DNA from 3 places in the Paenibacillus sp. GCM10027626 genome. Region 1 is predicted to be linked to each of the others. Evidence: riboswitches for the same ligand, from Rfam matches in the RefSeq annotation. Region 1 holds a riboswitch; each other region holds the start of a gene.

The links. Region 1 has a riboswitch for cyclic di-AMP ahead of ACFQ0N_RS14615 (C40 family peptidase). Riboswitches for the same ligand answer to the same signal wherever they lie in the genome.
Region 2: another riboswitch for cyclic di-AMP. It lies ahead of ACFQ0N_RS01940 (KamA family radical SAM protein); the one in region 1 lies ahead of ACFQ0N_RS14615 (C40 family peptidase).
Region 3: another riboswitch for cyclic di-AMP. It lies ahead of ACFQ0N_RS34945 (resuscitation-promoting factor); the one in region 1 lies ahead of ACFQ0N_RS14615 (C40 family peptidase).

What each region holds. Positions count from the first base shown of each region.
Region 1 covers NZ_JBHTHC010000006.1:354,272-364,195, forward strand. The annotation lists gene ACFQ0N_RS14605 (hypothetical protein) at 1-1,765, shown strand, start outside; gene ACFQ0N_RS14610 (DEAD/DEAH box helicase) at 1,854-6,293, opposite strand; gene ACFQ0N_RS14615 (C40 family peptidase) at 6,439-6,942, opposite strand; cyclic di-AMP (ydaO/yuaA leader) riboswitch at 6,947-7,104, opposite strand; gene ACFQ0N_RS14620 (hypothetical protein) at 7,270-8,082, opposite strand; gene ACFQ0N_RS14625 (M1 family metallopeptidase) at 8,118-9,924, opposite strand, start outside.
Region 2 covers NZ_JBHTHC010000001.1:385,182-395,105, forward strand. The annotation lists gene ACFQ0N_RS01920 (Crp/Fnr family transcriptional regulator) at 1-165, shown strand, start outside; gene ACFQ0N_RS01925 (SNF2 helicase associated domain-containing protein) at 272-3,541, opposite strand; gene ACFQ0N_RS01930 (MDR family MFS transporter) at 3,758-5,260, shown strand; gene ACFQ0N_RS01935 (PadR family transcriptional regulator) at 5,214-5,804, shown strand; cyclic di-AMP (ydaO/yuaA leader) riboswitch at 5,828-5,976, shown strand; gene ACFQ0N_RS01940 (KamA family radical SAM protein) at 6,273-7,397, shown strand; gene ACFQ0N_RS01945 (response regulator) at 7,476-9,092, opposite strand; gene ACFQ0N_RS01950 (cache domain-containing sensor histidine kinase) at 9,073-9,924, opposite strand, start outside.
Region 3 covers NZ_JBHTHC010000032.1:9,121-19,044, forward strand. The annotation lists gene ACFQ0N_RS34935 (HD domain-containing protein) at 245-1,543, shown strand; gene ACFQ0N_RS34940 (TatD family hydrolase) at 1,571-2,338, shown strand; cyclic di-AMP (ydaO/yuaA leader) riboswitch at 2,526-2,729, shown strand; gene ACFQ0N_RS34945 (resuscitation-promoting factor) at 3,060-4,220, shown strand; gene rnmV (ribonuclease M5) at 4,346-4,915, shown strand; gene rsmA (16S rRNA (adenine(1518)-N(6)/adenine(1519)-N(6))-dimethyltransferase RsmA) at 4,912-5,793, shown strand; gene yabG (sporulation peptidase YabG) at 5,907-6,797, shown strand; gene veg (biofilm formation stimulator Veg) at 6,937-7,209, shown strand; partial or broken gene ACFQ0N_RS34970 (small, acid-soluble spore protein, alpha/beta type) at 7,429-7,599, shown strand; gene ispE (4-(cytidine 5'-diphospho)-2-C-methyl-D-erythritol kinase) at 7,988-8,842, shown strand; gene purR (pur operon repressor) at 8,925-9,749, shown strand; gene ACFQ0N_RS34985 (RidA family protein) at 9,865-9,924, shown strand, end outside.

The sequences.
Region 1 (9,924 bases):
CGAGGAGCACTTGCAGGCAGCCGCTGAACAGGCAGAGCGTTTGATGGAAAGTGCGGGCGCGTTTTCCCGGGCACCGGAATGGCAAGCGCTGGCGTCTGCACGACAGACTGCAATTGAGGCGCTGAACAAGCCGGCTTCCGAAAGGGAGTTTAATCAAGTGACAGTCCGGCTATTGCAGGCAATGGATCAGCTGCGTTACGCGCATCAAGCGTCGCGGGAATTGCCGGAGCCGCTTGTATTCGCCGCGGCCGGCCTTATCGGGGATCATCATTTTGATTATCAGGACCACGCTGCGCTGCTTGACGGACAGGCGCAGGCAGAAGCGAAATTTGTCGTTTCCTTGCAAGCTCCATCCGGATCTTTTCATGATCTTCAGGTGGGGGATCGGATTATTATCCGAATGGGTACGGCGAATCCGGTTATGTTGTATACGCTGACAGGAGCGGATATAGCCAAGCTGAGTCAGCATGATGCTGAGTTACATATCGATGCCAAAGCGTTCTTCCTTGATTCGCGGCTTGTAGACGGAACTATCGAACCGAGCTTATGTATTTCAACCGCTCAAGCTGCTTCACAGATTAGCTGTACAAGCGCCGCGGTCCCGCTTACCGGCTCTCCGCAGTTTGTCATCGACCGCTCAGACCGGCAGCCGCCGCAGTTGTCGTTGTCCGCTGCCGGACAAATGCTGCTAGGTTCCTCCGTGACTGCGGAAAGCAGCAAGAAGGGCTATATTTACTTGGCGTATACTCAGATGGGACCAGGTGAATATCTGGAGCGGATCAAAGTTGAGGCTGGCCAGCCGCATACGTTTACCTTTGATTCATCCAAATTCGAAGCCGGCACAAGCTTGAAACTATATGCGATCGATGAAGCGGGCAATCAATCCGTCAATCAGGAAGTCATTCAACTCGGGCTGATCGTGAAAAACGGTGCCTCGCCGGCAAAGCTTGTCATTCATGATGATGCTATTTATGCAGACAAATCGATGACGGTTGGCGAGCTTCGTTCGGCGCTTTCCGCTGTCGCCGGTTTTGAAATTGAGGCGAATGGTACAGTGCTTGATCAGAGCGCCGATAGGACGCCAATTGCTGCCGGCATGACGGTAAGAGCGAGCGCTGGAGCGGCAAATGCAGTTTACAGCATACAGCCCTTGTTAGCTGTAGGCTCTACGGATGAGCTTCAGGGAGAATTGGATAATCCGGCGGGGGCAAGAGCCTTTTATTTGAATACAAATATGACGGATAAATCCTTTATCCTATCGGTTGCAGACAATGTGGTGCTGGCGTCTGCGGCTCCGATTGAGGTTGGCCTGCGCTATGTTGCCTTTGATGGCGGCGAATTGACGAAAGCCGGACCGGTGACGATTGCCGCATATGTGCAACTGACCAATAGTGCTGAAGACGATGCTGCGCTTGGTCGTTCTCTGGAATGGCGTACATTGACAGACCGGATTATCCTAGAGGGAAACAGCGATATGAAGCTGGATGGCTACACCGGCGAGTTGCGGCGCTTCGGCGATGAGGACCAAGGCTACTATGCGAGCGCGGACGGGCATGCCTTTGCAGCTGAAGAAGCGGGGTTAGCCGCAGCTTTGCAGGCTGGCAGGGTGAACCGTATTTATTTGACGAATGATATTTATTTGTCGGAGCTGCTTGTGTTCCCCGACCGCACTCTAACCTTGGCCGGCCGGAACCGGTCGCTCTATGTGCCGGATACAGCCGGAACGCATTATGGCGCTATTGAAGGTGTTGCCATTATAAAATAAAATAGCTCATGCGGCAAAAATGTAAAAACTCCATTCTTTCCCCGCAATGTATGCGGGGGAAAGGATGGAGTTTTTCTGCTTGCCTGCATCATAACAGCTGGCTTGGCCATAAAATGAGCGACTGATTGTCGCGTTCAGCTCCAAGCGCCAGCAGCAAGCGTTCTGCCTCTGTGCCTGAACCGGCGATTTTTTGGCCGTTCCACTGTTCAATCTTGAGCTTGCGCAGGGATTGCCGGCGAAGGAGGGTACCCAGCATCTCCTTCAAGCGGTCAGCATCCTGCAACGGCTCAGAGCTACCGCCCGCTGCAGACATATCGGTAATCCGTTTTCCGTTGTTTTCAACCCATAAGCGCCAGCGTCCCTGATCGAACACGAAAAAATTGCTGCTTTTGCGCGCGAAGCTCGCCCCTTTTGCCTGAGGCCACACAAGCGTTGCCCCATACGGATTGATAGGATCGACTGCCGAGACGATCATCAGCCCGGCCGTACGATCAGCCGCGGCCGGTACAGGCTCTCGCAAGGCGGCGATAAATTCGCGTCTGGCAAACTGCAGTGTCGATGTATCTTCGACAAGTATGCCGCGTGTCACAATACCCCAGTGCTCCAACTGGCGAAGTACAGGAAGAAGCTCATCCCACGGGTAAGGGCAGTGAAGGGCGGCGAGCTCCTTGGAAAGGATGCCGTAATTGTCCAGCAAATGCTGTGTCCAATGCAGGACGGAGCCGGATAGCCCGGCTCCTGCCGCGGCTATAGTAGTGTGCGCATGCCCAGGGACGAGCGGCTCATCCGCCGCCTCATCTTCGCCTTCTGCCAGTAAGGAAGACGTGCAATACCAGCGGCCTTGTCCGGATCCGGTTTTGGCCAGTTGCTTTCCTTTTGTTTGCAGCTGCAGGCGCAGCGGGGCAAATTGATCGTTGGAAATATGGCCTTCCCACACCAGGTCCATCAAGTCGCTGAGCAGCGCGGATGGCGCCAAGCCTGTCTCGCGGGCGAGCCGGGTAAGAAAGCTCGCGCCGCTTCGCTGCAGCAGGGCAAGCAGCTGCGGATGCTTCGTTTCGGCTGTCTGGCTGCCGGTCCTGTGTGAAAGATAGGGCATATAGAGCGGCTTGGCATCGGCGAGGAAGAAAGCGATTTTTCCTTCTTTCTCATCCGCCTGCTTTTTTCCGAGCCATATAATTTCACCGGAAGCGCATAGCAGGTCGAGATCTTCTTTGCGGTAGCCGGTCACACGCGCAGGGAAAATCAGACTTTCCCAGTGAGCTGCCGGCAGGTACAAGCCTTGCATCCGGGCGATGACAGCACGAAGTCCATCCATACCGCTTAATTGAGTGCCGGGCCATGCATGCTGGAGTACAGCCATTTGGATGTACCAGCGAGATGCGGCGGCAGGTTGGGCTTGCTTTCGCGCCTGCTCAATCGTTAAACGGATCAGCCGTTTGGCTATTTGAGCGCTTGTCCATATTCGTTCCCGCTCATCTGCTGCAAAAGGAGCCTGCTCAATACGCTCCATAGCCAGCAACCGGTCGATAATATAAGCCGCTTGCGCCGGAGTCAAATGATAGCGTTCCTGCAGCTCGCTATCGGTAAAGGAAAGGCGATGGTCGGCATAACGGCTGATGATGAAGTCGATCACGTAATCGGAGACAGGGAAATCGTCGTATATTTGCTGCTCCTCTGCGCAAATCCAGCGTTTCCCGCTGCCTTCGCCAAAGGCGATGGCCGCTGCGCGCTGCTGCTGCGCCAAAAGGCCGAGCCATTGCTGCAGCTGACCAGGACGCTCAGTCAACTGCTCCAGCTCCTCCTCTGTCAGATCGCCTCGCAGCTTCAACAGATCGTAGACGGCTTCGGGGGATTCGGGCTGCTGCCGCAGTGTCTGCAGGCGTTCTTTTTCCGCTTGTTTAATGCCTTCGTCTATACCGTGCTGTTCGCTGAGCCCAAAAACTGCGCCGGCTGCCTGTCTGCTGAGCTGTTGGAGCTGCAGGCGCGTAGCGTCGCTGAAGCCGTCCCCTTCATATATTTGCGTGTTGACATAATCGGCCAAAAACTGTAAAGCAAACGGTGAAGGCCCTTTAGTTTCCTTTACGATAATTTCGATCCGACCTTCACTGATCGCCGTCAGCAGCTGCTTTAGCCCTTCGCTGTCCAAATACAGATGCAGGCATTCTTGAACGGCCTCCTGCAAATAAGGGAAATGCTCGGCATATGGAAGTGCCTGTTTCAGCAGCTGTTCGCTGCGCAGCCGTTTTTGCCAGAGCGGCGTGCGCGTGAAGCTGCGCGACAGCAGCAAGGATGTCTCGGCAATTCGCCGGAAAGAAATCGCCAGCATCGGCGACCCGGTCACGGCTTCCTGCAGCAGGGCATCGACTGTTGCGGGAGTAATATGCCAAATGGTTTGCAGCCATGAGGCATCTCCGTCCGGGACGACGATTTCGATTCCGTTGTCTTTGGCGTTGCCGTAAAGCTTGTAGGGCAGCATTTTCTCGAACTGCCGCTCGATGGCAAGCAGCCAGGTGCGGTTGAGCGTTCGCCCGAAAGGATTGTGAATAATGATCCGCTGCTGATTAGTCAAATCCTTGTAGTGCTCAATTACGATCCGCCGCGCGGTCGGCAGTGCAAGCATATTATGCTGCACGCGTATCCATTCAATAAGCTCCTGTGCGGCGGCGGCTTCAAGGCCGTAATCGGCCTCCAGCCATTGCATTGCCGCATGAAGCAGTGCGGGCTTGATTGATGCGGCCGCGGCAGGGGCGGACTGAGGCAGCTCAAGGCGCTGCTCCAGTTGTTCGATGAAGCTGCCGAGCTGCATGCCGGCTTCCACGCTTCGCCCTCCCGGCTCGGCCCGCCAAAATGGTATTTCACTATACCGGTTAGGCGCTTCCTGGACATAGACGCGATCCTGCTCGATCCGGCTCATCATCCAAGAGGAGGTGCCAAGCTGGAATACGTCGCCGGCGCGGCTTTCATGCACATACTCTTCATCCAGCTCGCCAAGGTGAATTCGGCTGTCGGCATGATGGACGGAATACATCGAGGACTGAGGGATTGTGCCAACCCCGGTAATAGCGGAAGCGGCCGTGTTTCCGCGTTTGGTCAGCAGTCCGCTGCTGCGGTCCCAGTCCAGCAATGGCCTGGAGAACGGATAAAATCCGGACAACACCTGCAGTACAGCCTCCAGCTCCATCCGGGTCAACGGGCGATAGCATTCACTGCCGGCAACGAGCAGAAATAATGCGTCCACCGTTATCGGGGCAGCCGCGACGATGGCTGTCACTTGCTGGGTGAGCACATCCAGCGGACGCTGCGGCAAGCGTATTTCGGCAATATCCCGCCGGATGATGCTGCGGCGGAGAACCGCTGCTTCGGCCAGCTGTCCCTTGCTTCTGACGATAATGAAGCCGCGGCTTACGTCGCCAACGGAGTGGCCGGCCCGCCCGATGCGCTGGATACCGGCTGCCGCATCGGGCGGCGGATCGAGCTGCAGCACAAGGTCGACATGCCCGACATCGATGCCAAGCTCAAGCGAAGAAGTAGCGACCAGACAGCGCAGATCGCCATTTTTCAGCAATTGCTCGACCTCAAGCCGCCGTTCGCGGGCGAGGCTGCCGTGGTGAGCACGGGCGAACTGGTAGCCGGTATGGTCGTTCAAGCGCAGGACGAGCCGTTCACATAAGCGGCGGCTGTTTACGAACAACAAGACTGAGCGTGCAGACTGCATGAGGTGCATCAGCATGCTGATTATCGGCGTCCAGGCGTTTTCCCTGTTTTGCAGCTGCTCGTCATATTCCGGCATCATGACTTGAACCTGCATAGCTTTCGTCATATGGCTTTCAATAATGGTTACAGGCCGCGGCTCCGCTAAAGCCGACTCCCATCCCCCCAAGAAGCGGGCGATGCGCTCTAGCGGTTTTTGCGTAGCAGATACTCCGATGCGCTGAACTTTGTGAGGACAAAGCGCAGTCAGCCGCTCCAGTGAAAGGGAAAGATGGGCGCCGCGCTTATCCCCGGCGAGTCCGTGGATTTCATCGACAATAACAGCTGTCGTCGTTTGCAGCGCGCTGCGTCCTTTTTCTGCAGTCAGCAGCAAATAAAGCGATTCGGGAGTCGTAACGAGTACGTCCGGCGGCCGGCGCAAAATTTTGGCGCGTTCGCTGGCTTTCGTATCGCCGGTTCTAACGGCGGAAGAAATGGACGGCCACCGGCCTTCTGCAGTATTGGCGGCATAAGACTCGATTTCTTCTATAAAATGGAGCAGGTGCTGATGAATATCATTATTTAAGGCTTTGAGCGGTGTGACATATAAAATGCGCACCCCAGGCTGCCAGCTGGCTGCGGCAGATTTCCCCTTTACCAGCTTATCCAGGCAAGGGAGCAGGGCGGCTAGTGTTTTTCCCGATCCTGTCGGCGCGGCAATAAGGGTATGATCACCTTTTGCAATGGCTGACCAGGCTTGCAACTGCACGTCGGTCGCCTGGCCGAAAGTAAGCCCGAACCATTCGGCCAGGACGGGATGATAGTTGGACAGGGTCACGGGAAGCGTCTCCTTCATAAACAAGAATATAATCACAGGATCGGATTGCTGCTTCTATTATATACTTGAAAATAACAAGACCACAGCTTGTCCGTCGCGAAAGACAAAGTAGCTGTGGTCTTATTAGGCATCCTTAAAGGATGCTTTAGTCAACGTCCTGATCGTCTACAGGCTCATCAGTAGGCTCGTCGGCGTACTTTTCGAACGTTTCCGTGCTCATTACACGGCGAGCAGTTACATAGCGTTTTTCATAATAGGAATCGCTCAGGCCGCTTATAGTTACACCTTTGCTGGAGGAAGAATGTGCAAACTTGTTATCTCCAACATAGATGCCAACATGCGAAATGCCCTTGCCGCTCGTATTGAAAAATACGAGATCGCCGGGAATGAGGTCGCTTTTGGCTACTTTTTTGCCCAGCTTGGATTGGGATCCGGATGTGCGCGAGATTGAGACGCCGATTTTTTTAAATACGTACATCGTAAATCCGGAGCAATCAAAACCCTTTGTAGTCGTTCCGCCATAATGATACGGCGTGCCGATCACATCGCTAATAATGCTGTCCATCTTTGACTCGGCCGCGAAGGCGCTTGCAACTTGGAATACAAGCATTAAAGAGAGGGCGATCAGCAAAGCAGAAAGCTTTTTCAAAACAAGGTACTCCTTCCAACGCCTACGAGGTTAGCTGTGGGGTTCGGTTGAAGGTCCCCTATGATCTCTCTCCTCCAGTCCTTCATTAAGACAGAGGACGAGATCAATTCACCCAAAGATGGTTCCCCCGTTTCTCTCACGAGAATTCGGCAAATTTTTCATTTCCGGGAGTATAAATTCGCGTATTTTTGCATTTTCCCTGCTAAGTTCACATAATGTTCACAAATTAGAATTCTAAGAGTGCAACTTTTTGCGATTTTAATCGTAAAGGCCGAAATTTTCATAACGAAAACAGGCTCCGCTGCTGCGGAGCCCGTTCTTCACCAATTATGTATCTGTGCGGAGGGTTTCATATTGGGCGGCGATTGTCCATACTTTCATCAGGGTACGTATCAGATAATAGGTTTGATTTACAATGAGTGCGACAAGGCCGGCCAGCATCATGGAAACTGAGGTCACTGTGGCGCTGACAAAAATGCTCATTAGCCACATCATAAAGGAAATTGCAAGGAAGGGGAGTATGCGGCGCAAGGCCGTCCATAAGGTGCGCCAAATCCCGGTTCCCGATACAGCGCCAAGCTGCATGGCCAAAAACAGAAGATGCAGCAATACGGCCCAGGCCAGCCAGCCGGCAATGTAAGGCATCATTTCCTCCAGCAGCCCGGTCAGCGATCCGCTGGAAACCAGCAGTTTCCACGCTAGGGGCAGCAGCCATGCAAGTGGTGTCAGCATGAGGAGCGTTTCGATAAAATAGAGCAGTGTAATTGGCCTCCAGGCGGTGCGGATTCCTTGCAGAAAATGCGTATTGCCATCATCGTTTGTGTGGCATAGGGAATAGAGGAGGCCGGCATTGATGATCGGTGTTATTAATATACGCACTCCCAGCAGGCCGCCAAACAACCATAAATAGGGCGAAATGAGATCTGTCTTCATCAGCCGAAACTGGGCCTCGGCCAGAAACAAGGGTATAGCACTATCGATGCCAAGGGTATCCGGGAATCTGCGGAGCAGCGGCACTACGATCGATTCGACAGTACGATAGATGAAGAAGCCCCATATCAGTTCATATATAAACAAGGCGATCATAATGTAGATGTGCTTAAATGTCAGCTTCCAGCCCCGTTTGACATAATTTTTCATGCTAGCGCCTCCTTTCATTACTGCTTTATGATGAATTACCACGCTACTGTGCCGAATAGCCCCTCGACCAGCTTGCTGACCATCAGACTCCAGCGTGTGCGGGTTTTTTCAGGCAGCTCGGCTTTCATAAAGTTGTTGATATGCTGGTTGTCCAGAACATTCGTGCCGTGGGGATCGACGGCAGCCCATAGCAATGGCGAGTCATGCAGCAGTCTGTACTGGATGTGGGCTTCTTGTCCGTCCCATTTTTTCGTGAGCGTGGTGCCATCAGCAAACTTGAACAAAATGGGGAGCGGTCCGTAAATGCCGCCATTCCTTTTAATCAGGACGCTTGATTCATACTGCTGCTTATTCCCCTCGGATTGTACGGCGCGCACTTGGATCGCTTCTACGGAATAATCGGCCATAGCGTCGCCATACACGAACTGGCTGAAATAGTCGTTCCATTTTGTTTTCGTCACCTCTTCGACCACTCGCTGAAAATCGGCCGTCGAAGGATGCTTGAATTTATATTTCTGAAAGTAAGTGCGCAGAATCTTCCGCATTGCTGCGTCGCCGACTTGGTTTTCAATCCCGGTCAGCACGAGCTTGGCGCGCATATATACATTTTCGGCATAATGATTATGGTCATGGTAGGACCAGGCGAGCTGTTTCAGCGGTGCAGGATCGGTCATATAGCTGGCTTCGAGCGCAAGATTTGGCGTGACGCCGTATTCGCTTTCCATCACTTTATCTTCGGCATAGGAAGTGAAGCCTTCGTCGAGCCAGGCCTCCTCGAATTCATTGGTAGCGACCATGCCGTACCAGTATTGGTGGCCGATTTCATGCACGACTGTTCGTTCAAGCTCAAAGCCCGGGTTCTCATTATCGGCGGAGAAGGCTGTAACAAGTGTAGGGTATTCCATTCCTCCCGCCCCGTTCCCCCCTTTTGGCGGAACGACTATAGACAAGGTTGAATAAGGGTATGTCCCATACCACTGCGCAAATTTAGTCAGTGCGGATTTAGCGGCATGCATATAGCGGTCCTTCAGCTCGGCATGAAGCGGATCAAGATAGAGCTTGATTCTTACGCCCGGCACGCCCGTTGTAGAGAAGGGCTCTTCTGCATAAACAAAGTCCGGAGAAGCAGACCAGCCAAAATCGTGCACGTCATCTGCATAAAATTGATAGGACTGCCGCCCATTTTGAGTGATTGGCGCCCCTGATTGAAAACCTGTGGCAGCAACCTTATAACCGTCAGGCACATTTATTTTCACGCTGTAGGTGCCAAAATCGCTGTAAAATTCGGAATTTCCATGATATTGATGCACATTCCAGCCTTCACCCGTTCTGCCGCGCATGCCTGACGGTTCAAAAACGGCCAGTTTGGGAAACCATTGCCCGGCCATTATGAAATCGCCGGCATAGCCCATGCGGGCGAAAACCTCCGGCAGCTGTACCTCAAACTTCATTCTCAAGGAGACGCTTGCTCCCGGGGCAACGGCTTCTGGCAGGCGGAGCTTGGCCAGCGTAAAATCGTTTGTATTTCCGTCGTCAGGCTGGACGTAATGCAGTCTCGGGAGGAGGCTTTCTCCCTGGATTGTCTCAAGTGATTCGATGCGCATAGAGCCAATGCTGGATGCGGTCGCTTTATCATTGCGCAGCCGCCCTCCGGATTCCTGCATAAAGGTAGAATCTGACGAGCGGAAGGCATTGGGGTAAAGGTGAAAGTAAAGCTCGGATACCGGCTTGCGCCCGGGATTTTTCCACGTGACGGTCTGGGTACCTTGCAGCAGCTTGTTTTCTTCTTGCAAGCTCACTTCGATATGGTAATCGACGATTCGCTTGCTCAGCTCGATTTTA
Region 2 (9,924 bases), on a different contig from region 1:
GATATGATCGGCGCTACGCGGGAAAGCGTGAACCGGATGCTGAGCGATCTGAAAAAGGATGAGGTCGTTGAATTTGAAAACGGCCATATTGTTATTAAGAATGTACAATATCTGCGCGATGTATGCCATTGTGAAAATTGCCCCAAAGAAGTTTGCCGGATGTAAAATAGTAAATCAAAAAAGACTCCACGAGCCTTGCCTCGTGCCAAGCGGCAGCAGTAATTGCGCCTGGCATGGGAAAGGATGGCCGCGGAGTCTTTTTGGGTTCAGTTCAGTTCTGCAGCGCAAGCAGTTCGCGAATATCCTGCTCCGATAAAGCAGACAAGGCGGTATGCCCGGGTTCGATCACCTCGTCGATCAGCCCTTTTTTCCGCTGCTGCAATGCATACATTTTTTCCTCGACTGTATCTTTGGCGATCAGCCGGACGATTTGCACCCGTTTTTGCTGGCCGATCCGATGAGCGCGATCCTCCGCTTGCTGCTCGACGGCAGGATTCCACCACAAATCGTAGAGGATAACCGTGTCCGCGCCGGTCAAATTAAGACCTGTCCCCCCGGCCTTCAATGAAATGAGAAATAAATCCCGTTCCCCATTATTAAAGCGGTGGCAGAGCTTGACTCGCTCAGGAGATGGAGTTTGCCCGTCTAAATAAAAGAACGGATATCCGCGCTGCCCCAATTCTCTTCTGATTATGTTTAACATCTCTGTAAATTGCGAGAAAAGCAGCACGCGCCGCCCGCTGCCCCGGCATTCCTCGAGCAGCTCCATCAATTGCTCGAATTTGGCTGAACTTCCTTTGTAACCGTCAACGAAAAGCGCAGGATGGCAGCAGAGCTGTCTGAGGCGGGTAAGACCGGCCAAAATTTTGAGCCGGTTTTGCTGGTAGTCGTCGTCATCGAGATGCTTCAACGTTTCCTGCCGCAGCTTAGCAAGATAAGCAATGTACAGCTTTTTTTGCTCTGGCAGCAGCGGCATCGTCTGCGTCGATTCGATTTTTTCCGGCAGCTCCTTCAGTACATCGCGTTTTAGCCGGCGCAGCAGGAAGGGGCGTATCTGCTTGGCAATCGTCTCGCGCGACAACTCGCCAAATTCCCGCCTTCCAGGGAAAAGCCCCGGAAATACGGCGTCATAGATAGACCATAGCTCAGTCAGGGCATTTTCGATGGGCGTTCCGGTTAGCGCAAAGCGGTATTTTGCTTGCAGCAGCTTGACTGCCTTCGCTGTTTGGGTCATATCGTTTTTAAACATCTGCGCCTCATCCAGCAGAAGCGTATGAAAAGACATATTCATGCATGATTTGATGTCCTTTCGCAGCAGCGGATAAGACGTAATGATAATATCGGCGCTTGCCGCGGCGAGCCAGCTGCGGGTTCGTTCCGCTTTACTGCCATCTATAACAACTGCATGCAGCCCCGGCGCGAATTTTTGCAATTCTTCCCGCCAGTTGTAGATTAGGGAGGAAGGCGCGACGATTAGAGCCGGCTGCCTGGCTTCGCGTATTTCTTCCTGCATAGCGGCAAGAAAAGCGATGCTTTGCACCGTTTTGCCGAGCCCCATGTCATCGGCCAAAATACCTCCAAAATGGTAGTGTGCTAATGTGCGCAGCCATTGGTAGCCGTATTTTTGATAATCGCGCAAAACGCTGTCGAATGGAGCGGGCAGCGGAAAGTCCAGATTGTCCGGATTATGCAGGTCATGCAGCAGGCGGCGCAAGTTTCTGCTTAGCTGCGCAGTTTGTCCGTACTGCTGGCCGGGATTAAGCGCCAGCGCGTGCCGGATCGGCAGCCGCATCGTCGCGCCGGCAACATCTAGAGCACGAATGCCGATATCGTTCAGCAGGCGGATGATATGCTGCAGCTCGTCTCCTTCCAGCGGGAGCAAGGCGCCGCTCGGCAGCCGGTAATATCTGCGTTTGACCTCAATCGCTTGCAGCAGGCGGCGAATTTCGGCTTCGCTAATTTCCTCCATGTTGAAGCGCAGCTCAAGCCAATCCGTCCGCTCATCGACTTCTACCTTGATGCTGATTGGCGGCGGCCCCACGTAGAGCCGTTCCTTGACTGCCGTTGTTGCATAGACAGTCAGCAGCTTTTCGAGCTGGGGAATAATCGTGTGCAAAAATTCAAATTCTGCCGCTTCGTCATGCAAAAAGTAGCCGCTCTCCGTCTTGGTGAAAGGGAGCTGCTCCATCAGACGGATTATCGTATTTTCCCCTTCATCGTCGCGTATTAAAATACGCCCTTCGCCGTGCTTGGGCGAATCGCCGCTCTCCAGCGGATTTATGACGATTGCCCCATAATGAAACTCGAGGGCGGCAAGCAGCCGCTCTTTAACCCGGTCAAGGAAAAGCTTGGCTTTGAGCGGGGCCTGAACGATCTTTGCCGATACAGCTTTGGAAATCTCTACGCGGCCAAGCTTGAGCAGGCCCGGAACGACCTTTTCGATAAAAGCGCCGATCATCTGCCCGCTTATGAGCAGGCGGTCTCGCTCTCCAGCGGCGAGCATGCGCTTCAATTCATAGAGCCGCTTGCATTGCTCGGCAGGCAATTGCTGCAATTGTCCGTTGCTTATTACTGTATTATAAGCTTCCATGACGGTTATTTGCTCCATGCCGGATACTGCGAGCATATAGCGGCTCGAATCAGGGACCGAGACCGAATCCGCATGATCAAATTCGAAGCGCAAAGGCAAAGGTTCGGTTGACAGACGTAATCCATCGTAGACAGCATGTTCTTCCTCAAGACGGATAGACGGCGCTTTCAACAGCAGCGGCAGCAGCTCGGGCCATGCAGCGGGGGAGATGGGCAGCTGCCGTTCCGTCAGTCCCCAATTGGCGTACCGGGACTGAGCGTCCTGCGAGTAGAGCCGATCCTGCTGCAGCAGCTCGCAAAGCTTGGCCAAAATCGCATCGTCATCTGGATGGAAGCAGTGAAGCTCCGGCTCATACGTGAAGCTCTTGGCAAAATAACAGGATTCGCGCCGCTGGAGCCGCCGCAAAAAGCCGCTTGCATCGGAAACGGAATAGAGCCGCTTCAGACCGATCTTCAACTCCAGCGCGAACATTTGCTCGCGGTAGTTTTGCAGAACAGGCTTGCAGACCCAGGCTACGGTCAGCATGGCGCGCTGTTCGAAAAAAGTGCCGGCCGCGCTTGGCAGCATACGCTGCGGACTAAAAAGCTTAACAATATCGTTTAACAGCGCATCGTCGCCTGTGTTAGTCTTTTCTGCCTGTTCGGCCGCAGGCAAGCTGTCGTTTTGCAGCATTTCCCGCAAGGAAAACAGCGCGGCAGCTACATGCTTGCAATGCTTGTCGAATGCGAGCAGCAGGGAGCAGGGACAGCTAGCGCTGACCGAATCGCTGTTCAAAGCAATATGAATATGGTTGCGGCCAGTATCATCGAAAACATCAAACGTATAGTCATTCGTCACTTGACTGCCGTGAATCAAGGCTGTTTTTCCGGTTCGATAAAGGTTTTTCCCTTTATTGTAGGCAAGCTGGCCGCAGCTCTCTTTAATAAATGAATCTGTCAGCAAAAAAGTCATGAGCTAAAATTCCTTCCCTCGCAATCTGCGACTCAGGGTGGTGCTAGTTCATCTTGTTCATTATGATACCATGACGAGACAGGTTAGAAAACGCCTTGACACTATTCTAATTTGAATATACTATAGTTATTATTCTAATTTGAATAGGGAGTGGTGAGCTTGTTTGTTCAGCAAAAGGAAAAGTCTACAGCCATTAAACCGACCATTGTCGGGCTTATGCTGGCTTTGCTGCTGGTTTCGCTCGATCAGACGATCTTGGCGACGGCCGTGCCGACCATTGTCTCGAAATTGGGCGGACTGGAGCAATATGTATGGGTATTTTCAGCATATTTGATCGCTTCGGCAGCCGGGATGCCGATGTTCGGCAAACTGTCCGATATGTACGGGCGCAAGCTGTTCTTTTTGCTTGGCCTGGCATTGTTTATTATTGGCTCCGCGCTTTGCGGGACGGCAGGGACGATGACGGAGCTGATTATTTACCGGGCTGTGCAGGGGGTTGGGGGCGGAGCCTTGATGCCGGTTATTTTTGTAATTATTTTTGACCTGTTTCCCAAGGAGAAAAGAGGCAAGGTACAGGGGCTGTTTGGCGCTGTTTTCGGCTTATCCAGTGTGTTCGGGCCGCTGGCTGGCGCCTTTTTTACCGATCATCTGCATTGGCGCTGGATCTTTTACATTAATTTGCCTCTTGGGCTGATTGCATTTTGGCTCGTGCTGCGCTGCTATCATGAGAAAATTGAACGCGCCAAACGAGCGGTGGATTGGCTGGGCACCATAACATTGCTGGCTGCGGTGCTGGCCGTCATGTTTGCGCTGGAGCTCGGCGGGCAGGAATATTCCTGGCAATCACCGCTTGTGCTGTCGCTGTTTGCGGGAGCCGCTTTGCTGCTGATCCTTTTTGTTATAATCGAACATTATAATCGCGATCCGATCGTGCCGCTGCCGCTTTTCAAAAATCGTTTGTTTACAGCAAGTCTCGGGATCGGATTTTTTTACGGGGCGGCTTTAATGACGGGAGCATCCTTGATCCCGATGTTTATACAAGGGGTAATTGGCGGAACGGCTACCAATGCGGGACTGGTGCTGACGCCGATGATGATCGCTGTCGTTGTCAGCAGCTTCCTTGGCGGCACTTTGGCAAGACGTTTCTCATACCGCGCCATTATGCTTGTGTCGGCAGCTTTTTTAGTCTCATCCGCGGTATTGTTGAGCATACTGAACGTCGACAGCGGCCGGGGATTAATCACGCTTTGCATGATTCTTCTCGGTTTGGCGATAGGGGCCTCTTTTCCGATTTCCTCCATCGCCGCACAGCATAACATTGGCTACCAGCAACGGGGAGTCGTCAATTCCCTCGTCCGTTTTTCTCAAACTTTGGGTAATACATTAGGAATCGCGGTGTTCGGCAGCTTGCAGGCAACAAGAATGGCGCAATATTTTGCAGAAGCCCATCTTCCTGCCGGCTTCAAGCCGCAAGACATTTTGCAGCTGGCAGGAAGGGAACAGCTGCCGCCCGATTTGCTGCAGCAATTGGCGAAAGCGATGTCTTCATCGCTTACAGATGTGTTTCTGTGGATGATACCGCTGAGCGTGCTGGCAATTTTGTTTGTTATTTTGCTTGGAAATGCTAAAATGATGACAAGCAACGTGCAGCAAAATGAAGAGGTGAACCGCCATGTCTATCAAGCTGGCCATACTGGGGCTCCTGATGGAAGGGGATAGCTATCCATACGAAATTGTGCGGGAAATGAAGGACCGGCAAATGCATAAATACGTAAAAATCCAGTATGGCACATTTTATTATGCGATCGATCAATTGAAAAAGGACGGCTACATTGCCTCTGTCGAAGTAATTAGCAGCGGGAGCAGGCCCGACAAGACCATCTATCGAATTACGGATGCGGGAAAAGAGCTGTTTCATCGACTGCTGCTAGAGCAGATGGAGGGAGAGCCGCACCTCAATCATCCGATGTTTATTGCGCTCATTTTCGCATCCTATGGTGATCAGGCCAAAATTGCGGAGATTTTGGCGCAGAAAATGCCGCAATGGGAAGCAGAGGCCGAGCAGATGCTGAGGCTTTACGAGGAGCATGTCGGTCAAGTGTCCCGCGCGGTCCTGCATACTTTGTGGGTAGGCTACGAGCATCTGCTTACTGAGCTGAACTGGCGGCGGCGGCTGCTCGCGGACGCGCTGGCCGGCAGGCTCAACGAACGGGGAGAGGGACTGAAGCTCAAGCCTTATGAGGAGGCTGACAGCCCGATTTGACTTTTCGGGCGAAAATGCATTAAAATGGATCCATGCTTAATTTTCGGATATGCACAATATTCGAGAAGCGGGGGAACCAGTTCAATTGGGGCGAATCATTCATGGAAGTGAATGTAGGGTACCATCTACCCGAGTCCGTCAGCTAACCTCGTCAGCAATGGATGGGTCTAATCAATACTGGTGCGAGACTGCCTTCATGACAGTAGAGACCCTTGTACAAGGGTCTTTTTTGTTCTTTATTGACCACAAAGGATGTATATCGTTCCAAAATTTAGGGATGGAGCATTCTTATTGGCAATAAAGCGGTCTCATGTTTTCGAAGCGGGTTTGTTTGGCAAACCTGCATGCCGCTCATCCTCGAAGAACTTCGATCGAAGTTTTTCTCACCCCTGCTGACTTTGACGGGCATCCGATGCAAGAGCTGGGCCTCCATCGTTTCAACCAATCTGAGTACAAGGAGAGGGTACGATGCAGAAGGCCAAATATTTGACGAACATTAACCAGGTGACCATGCTGCCGGAGAGCGAGCGTGAAAGGCTTAAGCCGATCACTGATAAATTCGTGTTCCGAGTCAATGATTACTACTTGGGATTGATCGACTGGGACGATCCGCATGATCCGATTAGAAAGCTAGTCATTCCGAATGAAGGCGAGCTGAAGGAATACGGGCGATGGGACGCGTCAGATGAAGAGACCAACTATGTTGTGCCGGGCTGCCAGCATAAGTACCGGACAACCGCTCTGCTCATCGTCTCCGAGGTTTGCGGCGCCTACTGCCGCTACTGCTTCCGCAAACGTTTGTTCCGCAATGATGTGAAGGAAGCGATGTCCGATGTAACGCAAGGTTTGGAATATATATCCAAACACCCGGAAATTAATAATGTGCTGTTAACAGGGGGCGACAGTCTCATACTTGGGACGGCCAAGCTCACCGCCATTATCCAGCGTCTCCGCGAAATTGATCATGTCCAAATTATCCGTCTAGGCTCCAAAATTCCTGTCTTTAACCCAATGCGCATCTACAATGACGATGCATTGCTCGAAATGATCCGAACCTACTCCAATGAAGAAAAGCGCATCTATGTCATGGCCCATATTAATCATCCGCGTGAAATTACCCCAGAAGCAAAAAGAGGCTTTAAAGCGCTGCATGACGCAGGCGCTATTGTCGTCAACCAGACGCCTGTGCTGAAAGGCATTAATGATGATCCCGCTGTGCTTGGCGAACTGCTGGACCGCCTGTCGTGGGCCGGTGTTACTCCCTATTATTTCTTTATTAACCGGCCGGTTGCCGGCAACAGAGACTTTGTGCTCCCGTTGAAAGAAGTGTATCGCATCGTAGAGAAGGCCAAAGCAAGAACCTCCGGCTTGGGCAAGCGTGTAAGGCTATCGATGAGTCATACATCAGGCAAAATCGAGGTGCTGGCGATCGAGGACGGAAAAGCCTATTTAAAGTACCATCAGTCGCGTGACGACAACTACGGAAAATTTATGGTGCTGGATTGTCCGGATGATGCGGAATGGTTCGATGATTTGCCGGGCAATGAACAATACTGGGAGCGGCCAAAGGTGAAAATGCAGACGGCTCCGTAATAACCGGGCGATAGCCTGAAGGCGATCCGAACGCCGGATTCGGCGCTCGGTCGGCTCGCGGCTTTACAAGCCGCAGCTTCAATCGGCAATTTCCCGTTCTTTACGGTAATTGCTGGGGCTTACGCCAACGGCTTTGCGAAAGACATGACAAAAATAATTTTGATCGTCATAGCCAACCATCTGAGCAACGATATTGATTTTGCATGAAGTCGTTGCAAGCAGCTCTTTGGCACGCTTCATCCGCACTGAGGTGATGTAATCGCTAAAGCTGCTGCCAGTCGTTTGCTTGAAACGCTTGGAAAAATAATTCGGGTGTATATAGTAAGTGTCAGCAACCCATTGCAAATTAAGATCGGCAGCATAGTGATCGTCAACATACTCCCGGACAGATTTAATGATGGCGTCTGATGACCGGTCGCCAAAACGGTCTGTCGTCAAATCGGCCAGCTTCTGCAGCTGATTCAGCAAAATCGCCTGCAGCCCGGTCCAGTCGGCGGCCTCCTCCAAATCGGTCAGCGGCGCTATCAAAAAGGCAGCCGGCAGCCGTACTCCGCGCTCCCGGCTGTACGACCGCAGCAGATGAATGACCTCGGTGTAAAAATATTCGATATGCTCGTAGCAGCAGGCCGGCGATAGCGCCGTCTTCATCAGCTGGATAACTGTATCTGCGAAGTCGGCTGCTTTCCCTTCCTCAAGCATGGCAACAAGTGTTTGTTTGGCCGGCTCGTGCAAGGCGGTGAATGGAGCGGGCTGGTGCCCGCCCGTAATCTCGCTTCTACCGAATAGTTTGCCGTCACCGGCTAGCAGGCGGTTTTTCAATCTTTTACCCGCTTCTGCGTAGGATTGCGCCAAGTGATAAGGGGATTCCTTCATGCCGCCGATCCCGATAGAGAGATTGATTTTTAGCCGTGCCTTTACCCATTCCAGCAATCGCTCCAGTTGATCGCTAATTTCCTGCAGCATTGCACTGTGCTCACATCCGATCAGCACCACGACTTCCTCGCGTTTATAAATATGATTAAATACGACAACATCAGCAGCCGGCTCGCGGCCGCAGTCGGCGAGCAGCCCGTTTTGAATGACATTATGGACTGAAAACCTGGCCAAGGCCAGCTCCTTCTCATCGTTCATTGTTGTGGCGATTTTGGCCGTTGCAGTGCAGTAGAGCGGCCAGCCAAGCAGCTCCGCCGGAACTTGCGCGAGCTTGAGCTGAGGCTCAAGCAAAAAGCGGGTATGGCGATGATCATCCGGCCGCAGATCGCAAAGCGGGTAGAGCTTGCCTATTTCCTCCAAATAGGCATAATAGCTGGCTGACTCGCGCTCTGCACGCAGCTCGGCGCACACTTCCGTCAACAAATCATTCAGCTTATCAGGGTCAACCGGCTTAAGCAAATAGTCTTTTACATGATGCTGCAGCGCCTCTCTTACATATTCAAACTCGTCATATCCGCTTATTATAATGAACTTCAGGGCAGGATAGCGGCTGCGCGCCTCGCCAATAAACTGCAATCCTGTCATGCCGGGCATGCGCACATCGGTAAGCACAATATCCGGCTGATATTCGGTGAGCAAACGCAAAGCCTCGAATCCGTCGGAAGCCTCACAAGAAAGGGTGAGCTGCAGGGCTTCCCAATCGATCTTGCTAATAATACCTTGACGCATTAGCGGCTCGTCTTCAATGATCATCAGCTTCATGGCGATCGCCTCCCGTTATTAACTTCGGAATGGTAAATTGGATGCAGGTTCCGCACCGCGGCTCGCTCATTATGGTTACTTGCGGCTTGCACCCGGCATAAATTTCGATTCGCTTAAATACATTCATTAGACCGATCATTGGTCTTGCTCCCGCCCGTTCAGCATAGTCGGACCCGCCTGCCAAACGCTGCTGCAGCTGATCGCGTATTTCCGCCTCCATACCGGCGCCGTTATCTGTAATGTCGAACTTCAGCTGCCGGCCGTTGTCATGGCTACAAATCGCTAGGCTCAGCTCTTTGGGGCCGATCTTTTGCTCCAGACCATGGATGATTGCATTCTCGACAAGCGGCTGCAATAGAAACTTGGGGACGGTCAGTTGCTTGAGCCGCTCCTCGACTTCAATCGTATATTGAAACTGACTGGCAAAGCGCAGCCGGTAGATCGATAAATATTGCTCAAGATGGGTCACTTCCTCCTGAATAGTGGCGGTACTCCCGCCATTCAAGTTATAGCGCAGCATGCCTCCTAGTGCACGGCATATGTAGCCGATGCGCGGCTCCCCGTTAATGGAGGCCATACTGTCAATCGTACCGAGCGTATTGTATAGAAAATGCGGATTGATTTGCGATTGCAGCGCTTTCAATTCGGCTTCTTTTTTAAGCAGCTCCGTTTCATAAACTTTAGTAATCAGCGCGCGAATTTCTGTCGTCATTTTGTTGAAGCTGTACTGGATGGTAGAAAACTCATCTTTCCCTTTCACTTGGATCACAGCGTGGAAATCGCCCATTTCGACCTGCTTCATTTTTTTGTTTAGCAGCTTGAGCGGGCGGGT
Region 3 (9,924 bases), on a different contig from region 1:
TTCTTGTATATATAGTACCAACGTTTCCCAAAATAGTCAACATACAATTGATGGGGAATTCGCTGCAAATTATGAGTTATTACGATAGGAACAAGGTTATGCGCCAGCAGTTGCAGGCGGATTAATTGCTAGCAATTTGGAAAATGAAATACGACATTATTCGACAAATTTCTTGGTTCTTTTGTCGAATCGCTCTAGTGAATTGTCGAAAAAAATATAAAGGCTAGGAGGGGTTAAATTGGGGATCAGGCCGAGACCGCTTGCTGAAGAAAAGGTATTTAAAGATCCTGTTCACAAATATATTTATGTGCAGGATGAAATCATTTGGAAATTAATTAATACGAAGGAATTCCAGCGCTTACGAAGGATCAGGCAGCTTGGAACCTCTTATTTGACCTTTCACGGCGCAGAGCATAGCCGCTTTTCTCATTCGCTCGGCGTATACGAGATTACCCGAAAAATTATTTCCCAATTTGAGCGGGGAGGGTATGCAGATTGGCCCAAAGAGGAAAAGCTCGTCTCGCTATGCGCGGCGCTCCTGCATGACTTGGGACATGGTCCTTTTTCCCATTCTATAGAAGAGGTTTTTGAGACGCATCATGAGGAGTGGACATGCCGCATTTTATTAGAAGAAACAGAAATAAATGCAGTACTCCGGGAAGTTGATTCTGCCTTTCCGAAGCAAGTCGCCGATGTGATTTGTAAGTCATATGGGCAACCTATCGTTATAAGCCTTGTCTCCAGCCAGATGGATGCGGACCGGATGGATTATTTGCTGCGCGATGCGTATTTTACTGGTGTAAATTATGGCACCTTCGACCTTGAACGAATTTTGCGCGTGCTGCGTCCCCATAAGGGCAGAATAGTCGTTAAGGAGAGCGGCATGCATGCGGTAGAGGATTATTTGATGTCCCGCTATCAAATGTATTGGCAAGTTTATTTTCATCCGGTGACACGCAGCTCGGAAATTATTTTAAGGCAAATTTTCCGCAGGGCAAAAGAACTGCATCAGCAGGGATATTCCTTTAAGTGGATAATTGAGCCGCTCCGTCAATTGTTGGCAGGGACGATTGATGTCAAAAGCTATACAGCGCTGGACGAGGCCATGGTGCAGACAGCCTTTGGCCAATGGCAGTATGAGCAAGACGAGCTGCTGGTGGATTTGTGCGAACGGTTTTTAAATCGTAAACTGTATAAATATGTAACGATGGACGAAGCTAACGAGTCGTTATGGCAAAAGGCGCGCGAGCAAATGAGTCAGGCGGGATTGCCGCCGGAATATTATTTGGAAATTGATTTTCCGTTTGATTTACCTTACGATGTGTACCGGACAGGAGCGTCCTCAGCGGAAAAAGACGAAAAACCGCCTATTTTGCTGCTTGATCAAGAAGAGAGGCTATTTGAGATTTCGGCAAGATCCGAGATTATTCACTCGATTTCCGGATTACATCGCGGCAAATATCACTTATATTTTCCAGAAGAAATTTTACGAACAAAGGCGCATCAGCTCTCGAGGGATGTTCGGCAATTGTTTGGCTTTTAATAGAAGAAAGGGGATTTGGACAACAGCATGTTAATCGACACACATACACATTTGGACTCTTACAAATTCGACGAAGATCGCGCGGAAGTAATTGAGAGAGCATTCGCATCCGGGGTTGGCAAGTTAATCAATGTCGGATTTAATCGGGAGACGATCCCGACAACGATGAAGCTTGCCGAGCAGTATGAAAATATATATGCAGTGGTAGGCTGGCATCCGGTTGACAGCATTGACATGAAAGATGGAGATCTCGAATGGATTGCATCTTTATGCGATCATGAGAAGGTTGTCGCCATAGGTGAAATCGGGCTGGACTATCACTGGGATACATCCCCAAAAGATGTGCAGCAGCGTGTTTTTCGTCAGCAAATTGCCTTGGCCAAACATAAGAAAATGCCAATTGTTATTCATAATCGCGATGCGCATGAGGATGTTGTAAGGATTTTGAAAGAAGAAAATGCCCGCGATGTGGGAGGCGTTATGCATTGCTTCTCAGGAAGCTGGGAAACGGCCAAGCAATGTTTGGATATGAACTTTTATATTTCGTTCGGAGGGCCGGTAACATTTAAAAATTCTAGGGTACCGAAAGAGGTATTGGCTAAGGTTCCTTTGGACCGAATTTTGATCGAAACGGATTCCCCTTATTTGGCTCCTCATCCACATCGTGGAAAGAGAAATGAGTCATCTTATGTCCGTCATGTAGCCGAGACAGCAGCGGAAATAACAGGGAAATCAATGGAAGAAATTGCCAAAATAACATACGAAAATGCAATAAATTGTTTTGGCATTCGATGAAACAAGCTTTGAGAGCAAGAAAAAGAGACTAATATTGTGAAAAAACTAATTTTCTTATAGAAATTCACGCGGTTTTCACGAGTTTTTCCTTAAAATTCGTTAAAATCGTCATTTATCGCATCTTTACAATGTGCCGCAAAAGACGGTATCATTCATCTCAGAGCTCACGAAGCTGCAATTTGTATTTTCAAAATAATCGCTTAATCTCCAATCTGGAGAGCGGGGGAACCTGGTGCAGGCAGTTCGAAATTTTGAACATGCATGCCCGACATGATTTGGGGTGAATTTTGCGGCTGACCTTTTACTCGGAGGCAATCGGTCAGAAGCGAATAGGGCGACTCTCTCGCCCGAATCCGGCAGCTAACCTCGTAAGCGCAAATAGAGAGATCAACCTCGTGCATCTATTCATTCGCCATTTGCGAAAAAGCCACGAAAGAGATCCTCTGTCGTCGGCTTTTTTGTGATCTAGAATTATAAACTTCCATTCGGCTTATAAATTCTAAGCATCACCTTGAGAAACATCTCAGTCTTTTACAGACCAATGAATCTGTTTCTTCTCGTAATTTTGAATATTATTCTATCTGACGACATAGGGTGTAAGGCGGAGGTGAATGGTAGCACAATCGAGGCAGCGTGCCAGACACGCTATAATCTAACTTAGTCACGTCAAATTCAATCATGCGTAATTCGACGGCGGGACTATGTAAGGAGGACCGATGGAGTGGGCGAACCCAAGATTAAGGACACCCATGAGAAACGATCATCCAGCATGTCTTTCGCATTGCGATGGAAGCATGAGAACTTGCGTTTAATTGTACTAAGCGCTATGATCTCGATCGCTATGACTTTCATGTTTTTGGTGTTGTTGTACGGAACGGCTGACAAGCGCGTATCCGTAGTATTGAACGGACAGGAAAATATTGTTTCGACCAAACAATTGGTCCTTCAACGCCTACTGGATGAACAAGCCATTAAGATTGGACCGCATGACGAAGTGTCCATTCCACTGAACGCGGGAATTAAAGACGGTGATCGGATTGTTGTCGATCAAGCAGTCCCGCTGCAGGTTAAGGCTGACGGCAAAGTAAGAACGTTGTACACGACAGAAAAGACGATAAAGGAAGCGGTCGATAAAGCCAATATATCGATCCGTAAAGAGGATAAAGTATTTCCTTCGTTGGAGAAGACGATTGAGCCGAATATGACGGTCACGGTCGTCAGAATCGACAAGCATCGTTTGTCGCGTGAATATGCTCTGCCTTATTCGATTGTGAAGAAAGAAGATCCCGAACTTGAGAAAGGGAAGGAGAAGCTAATTCAGGTCGGTAAGGAAGGCAAAGTAGTCAAGCAATACGAAAAGGTGTTTGCCGATGGCAAACTGGTCAATCAAACCTTCGTTACGAAATTGTCCCAAGAGAATGCCGTCAACCAAATCGTTGCTGTTGGAACGAAGAAAGAGGAGCCGCCAGTGCAAATTTTAGCGGCCGCAGCCGATGATTCGGATTCTTCAGGTGCGACGGTTACGAAGCAGGGCGTCACTTTCAAAGCGAAAAAAGTATTGAAAAATGTGACCTTAACAGCCTATTCAGCCGGCGTAAATGATACGGGCAAGGGCAAAGGCCATCCTGATTATCGTATTACAGCGTCGGGTGCTCGCGTCAAAGAAGGGCATACCATTGCTGTCGATCCTAAGGTCATTCCGCTTGGCTGGTGGGTTTACATTGAGGGTATCGGCTTCCGCCGCGCGGAAGATACCGGTGGTGCGATTAAGGGGAAAATAATTGACGTTTTTATTGAGAGCGAGAAGAGCGTCAGAAAATTTGGCCGTAAAAAAGGCTATACCGTACATGTAATTGGACCGAAAAAGCCTGATTCCATTTAAGCGATAGCAGGAATCTTAATGAGCGTTGTCATAAATTTATCGTATTTCGCATCGAAATATGCCATTATAAGAAGAGGCGCAGCCTCTTCTTTTTGATTTGCCCAAGTTCGGAGGAAACAGGAAAAATGATACATGAAATTATTGTGGTCGAAGGCAAGGATGACACAACAGCCATTCAGCGCGCTGTACAGGCTGAGACGATTGAGACAGGCGGCTCGGCGATTGGAGAAGCAGTGCTAAGACGTGTAGAGCTGGCGAAAGAGCGTCGCGGCGTTATTATATTTACTGATCCCGACCATGCCGGCGAACGCATCCGGAAAATCGTCTCGCAGCGGGTTCCGGGCTGTAAGCATGCTTTTTTGCCGCAGGAAGAAGCGTTCTACAAAGGTGATATAGGCGTTGAAAATGCTTCGCCGGAAGCCATTAGAAGGGCGCTGGCTAATGTACGGACAGAAGCGGTTGACGGACAAGCAGCTCCCCAACCAGAAGTAACCTGGGAAATGATGATGGAAGCAGGGCTTGTCGTGAGCTCGGACGCTTCAGAGCGCCGCTTGTTAATGGGCAATTTGCTTGGCATCGGGTATGCTAACGGCAAGCAGTTCTACAAAAGATGTGTCATGTTCCGAATAACCCGGGAGGAATTCGATCAAGCTAGGCTGCAAATGGAACGGGAAATCGGAGGGAAAGGCTCATGAAGCAGCTTGAAGTAGCAACACCTAAAAGAACGAAAGATATTATTGCAAAGTACGGTTTTTCTTTTAAAAAGAGCTTGGGTCAAAATTTTTTGATCGATCAAAATATATTGCATAAAATTGTGGCTGCGGCAGATCTGAATGGCTCAAAGGGAGCGCTGGAAATTGGTCCCGGGATCGGCGCATTGACGCAGCATCTGGCAGATACGGCCGCTCAAGTAACGGCAATTGAAATCGATGACCGGCTCATTCCGATCCTTCAGGACATTTTCGCGGAAAGCGAGAATGTGCATATTGAGCATGGCGATGTGCTGAAGCTGAATCTGGCGCAATTGATTGAGCGGCAATTTGCTGATTGTACAGGAGTTAGTGTTGTTGCTAATTTGCCTTATTATGTCACAACCCCAATTGTAATGAAATTACTGGAAGAGAAACTCCCGCTTGAAAATATTGTTATTATGATTCAAAAAGAAGTAGCGGAGCGAATGGCAGCAAGCCCGGGCAGTAAAGCTTACGGCAGCTTAAGTGTAGCCGTACAGTTCTATTGCATCCCTGAGCTGGTCTGTACGGTGCCGCATACGGTCTTCATACCGCAGCCTAATGTTGATTCGGCAGTGATCAAGCTGCGGCTGCGGGAGGCGCCTCCAGTCGATATAGAGGATGAAGCGCATTTTTTCCGCACCGTGCAGGCAAGCTTTGCCCAGCGCCGCAAGACGATGGCGAACAATCTCACGGCCTGGCTTGGCAAGGAGCAGCGCGAGCAATCGCTGGCTATCTTGGAGGAGTGCCAGATCGATGCGTCGCGGCGCGGAGAAACGCTGACCATTGCTGAATATGCCGTCTTAAGCCGGGCGCTGATTAAAGCCGGTCTGGGTGTATAATATTTCGACGTATGACGGCGGCAAATTGTTTCATCGGGCGCTCAAAAAATTTTAGTGAGAATGTTCACCAACCTTTCGTTCTGCCCATAGGATAGACGAAGAGGTGATTGCCCATGAAACAAGGGGATTTGGTCATACGCAAGTCGTATGGCGGGGACGTCCTTTTTCGAATCGCAAAATTGAATAAACAATTGGCTACGCTAAAGGGCACGGATTACCGGCTCATCGCAGATGCGCCGATTCCCGATTTATTGCTTATACCGGATCCAGAGGAGGCAGCTCCATCCAAGCAGGTGCGCATCAAAGTAGACGAGTCAACACAGCGTATGCGCCAGGAGCGTCAGCAGCAGCAGCGGAAGGTGCAGCAAGACGAGGAGAAGATGGGGCGAGCCTTAAATCATAATGCCCCTTATTTTGAAGTGCCCGGAAAAGTGCTGCATCTGGATGGCGATGCCAGCTATTTGCACAAAAGTATGGATCTTTACAGACAGATGCGGGTACCGGCTCAAGGTTTGCATGCCCACGAATCCCAAATGCCGGCGATTGTGCAGCAGCTGCTGCCGCAGATTAATCCGGACATTCTTGTTATAACAGGTCACGACGGCGTGCTAAAGAAGCGGGAGACGCATGATCTATACAACTTGGCCAGCTATAAAAACTCACAAAATTTTGTTAATGCGGTTCACATCGCCAGACAATACGAAAAAAGTCATGATGGTCTCATTATTGTGGCAGGGGCGTGTCAATCGCATTTCGAAGCTTTGCTGCAATCGGGGGCCAACTTTGCCAGTTCTCCAGGGCGTGTGCTGATTCATGCGCTTGACCCTGTATATATTGCGATCAGGGCGAGCTATACGAGCATGAGGGAGACGATCGATCTGGCCGATGTCATTCATGGCACTATTAGCGGCATTGACGGCGTGGGCGGAATTGAAACTAGGGGGAAATATCGGGTAGGTTTACCTAGGCCAAAAACGTTAACGGGTGTCAAGCCAACTGTATAATATGCCACAATTCAAATGATTTATGCATAAATTTAACTTTTCATATTGACAGAGTAATTAACCGACTGTTATAATATAAAATTTTGACAAACTGCCTCTTCCGCGTTATAATGGACAAGGAAAGAGGTGGTAGTGGACAATGGCAAAAAATGCGCTGTTGGAAATCAAACGCAGTTTGGAGGCTCATGTCGGCTCCAAGATTCGTCTCCGTGCTAACGGGGGCCGCCGAAAGACCATCGAAAGAACAGGTGTACTTGAAGAGATCTACCCTTCTGTCTTCATTGTGAAACTGGATCAGGAACAACATGCTTTCAAGCGTGTTTCTTACAGCTATGCCGACATTTTGACCGAATCGGTCGAAGTGATGGTGGATAGCGATGACGGACAGGTTCGCATCACTTATTTGCAATAACGCCTAAAGCTTCATGTCAATAGGATTTGCTTTTTGGATACGGTGCTTGCTGCGCCGGCTAATCTTTATTTCTGCTGCTGCAGAAAAGGGGGAATGCCAGCGTATGCCAGGACCGTGTTCTTATTTTTCCAGCGGAACGCTGCCGCTTAATTCGCATGACGTTCGGTATTTCATTGCATACTAAGCTTATCTTGATGAGCGAAGGAGGGTAATGATACGATGAGCCGAAGACGCCGCAGTATAATGAGTGAGCAGCTGAAGCAGGAATTAGCAAAGGACCTGGGCTTTTACGATACAGTACAAAAAGAAGGATGGGGCGGTATACGCGCCAAGGACGCAGGCAACATGATTAAGCGCGCCATTCAGCTGGCCGAGCAGGCGGCTGCACAGTCCTATACTGCACAGGCCGCTAACCAGCCGGGGCAAGCCGCTCGTCCGGCCATGCCGCAGCAGACATGGCGGCAGACGGCGCCAATGCCGCAACAGCGCCCTGTGCAGCAGCCGTATGGAACACAGCAGCGGACGACTGCCACTATGGCCCATCAGCATGCAACGGGCTTTATGCCATATATGAACACACAGATGACAAGCCAGCAGCAAGCCAATACACCGCCAAATTAATGACCGCAAGGCGCCATCGCAGCGGTTTTAAAAGCTAGGACGCCAGCAGATGGGAGCTTCTGCTTGTAATGCGTCTTAGCTTTTCTTTTTTTCTTTTGTTAAAATAGAGACTAATGGTGATATAAAGTCAACGGAAATGAACGGGTGAAGATGACGAATGAAAATTTATGAGAAGGCCCCGGCTAAAATCAACTTGATGCTTGATGTGCTGCGCAAACGCGAAGACGGGTTTCATGAAGTGGAAATGATTATGACAATGGTCGATCTCGCCGACCGGCTGGAGATGGAAGAGCTGCCGCGCGACAGCATCATGATATCGAGCCAGGCTGGCTATATACCGCTAGATGAAAAAAATTTGGCGTTTCAGGCAGCGAAGCTTATTAAAGAGCGCTACGACGTCCGTAGAGGGGTCTACATTCATCTGGATAAGAAAATACCGGTTGCAGCCGGTCTGGCAGGCGGAAGCAGCGATGCGGCTGCTACGCTGCGTGGATTGAACCGGCTGTGGGATCTGGGGATTTCGCAGCAGGAACTGGCCGAACTGGGAGCGGAGCTTGGATCGGATGTGCCGTTTTGTGTGACGGGGGGAACGGCTTTAGCTACCGGACGCGGGGAACTGCTGCAGCCAATCGACAATCCGCCGCAATGCTGGGTGGTGCTGGCGAAGCCGCCGATTAATGTATCGACAGCCGATGTGTATGGGCGTTTCAATGTTGCGGCTTTGCGGGAGCATCCTTCCGCTGCCGATATGATAAAGGCAATTGCTGACCATTCCTTCTCTGCAGTATGCAGCCAGCTAGGCAACGTGCTTGAGTCGGTGACATTGCAGCTTTACCCCGAGGTAAGGCAGCTCAAAGAAAGCATGCATCGTCTAGGGGCTGACGGTGTGCTAATGTCGGGCAGCGGACCGACTGTTTTCGGCTTAGTCAGCAAAGAAGCCAAAGTTTCACGCATTTATAACGGTTTACGTGGATTTTGCAAGGAAGTATATGCAGTCAGAATGCTCACATAACTGCTGCATATCTTGATTAAATCCGTATAAAAATGATATATTATGTGTATAATATTCGGATTTTTGGCGAAGGGGAATGGCCGTGAAGAAGTTGAAGCGAAGTGCAAGACTCGTGGAAATGACACAGTACTTGCTAACGCGTCCTCATACTTTAATTTCGCTAACAGCGTTCGCCGATCGTTACCAGTCGGCGAAATCGTCCATTAGTGAAGATCTTGCCATCATCAAGGAAGTGTTCGAACAAGAGGGGCTCGGCGAGCTTCAGACTCTTGCGGGCGCGGCCGGCGGTGTGAAGTACCTGCCGAAGATGAACAAGACACAAGCGAAAGAAATTATAGAGCAAGTATGTCATCAGCTTGAGCAGCCGGAAAGAGTGCTTCCGGGCGGCTATTTGTACATGACAGATATATTGGGACAGCCGCTTCTGCTTGCTGAAATCGGGAGAATGTTCGCAACCGCTTTCGCCGGCCGCGATATTGATGTCATCATGACGGTGGAGACCAAGGGGATTCCGCTTGCCTATGCGACAGCAGCCCATATGAATTTGCCCGTAGTTATAGTGCGCCGGGACAATAAAGTAACGGAAGGCTCGGCAGTCAGTATCAATTATGTGTCCGGATCGACGAAGCGTATTCAGACCATGTCATTGGCGCGGCGGGCATTGAAAGAAGAGGCAAGGGTGCTCATTATCGATGACTTTATGAAGGCCGGTGGGACGGTACAGGGGATGATCGACCTGCTCCATGAGTTTAAGGCTAAGGTAGCGGGGGTCGGCGTTCTGGTGGAGTCTGGCGAGCTGGGGACAGAGGAGCGCTTGCTTGAGGATTATATATCCCTTGCTAAGCTGACGGCAGTCGATTTGCGGACGAAGCAGACAACTATAGTGCCGGGTAATTTTTTTCAGTAAATGACCTTGTCTAGAAAAGTTTGCACTGTCCGGCCCGGACAAGTTTAGGGGCGATATGTTTCGCGGATTTGTGAATTTTAGAAGATAATTCTTTTATTGGAGGCGTAGGGGCATTATGGAAAACCTTAAACCGCAAGTCGTTTCTACAGATCAAGCGCCGGCAGCGATCGGCCCT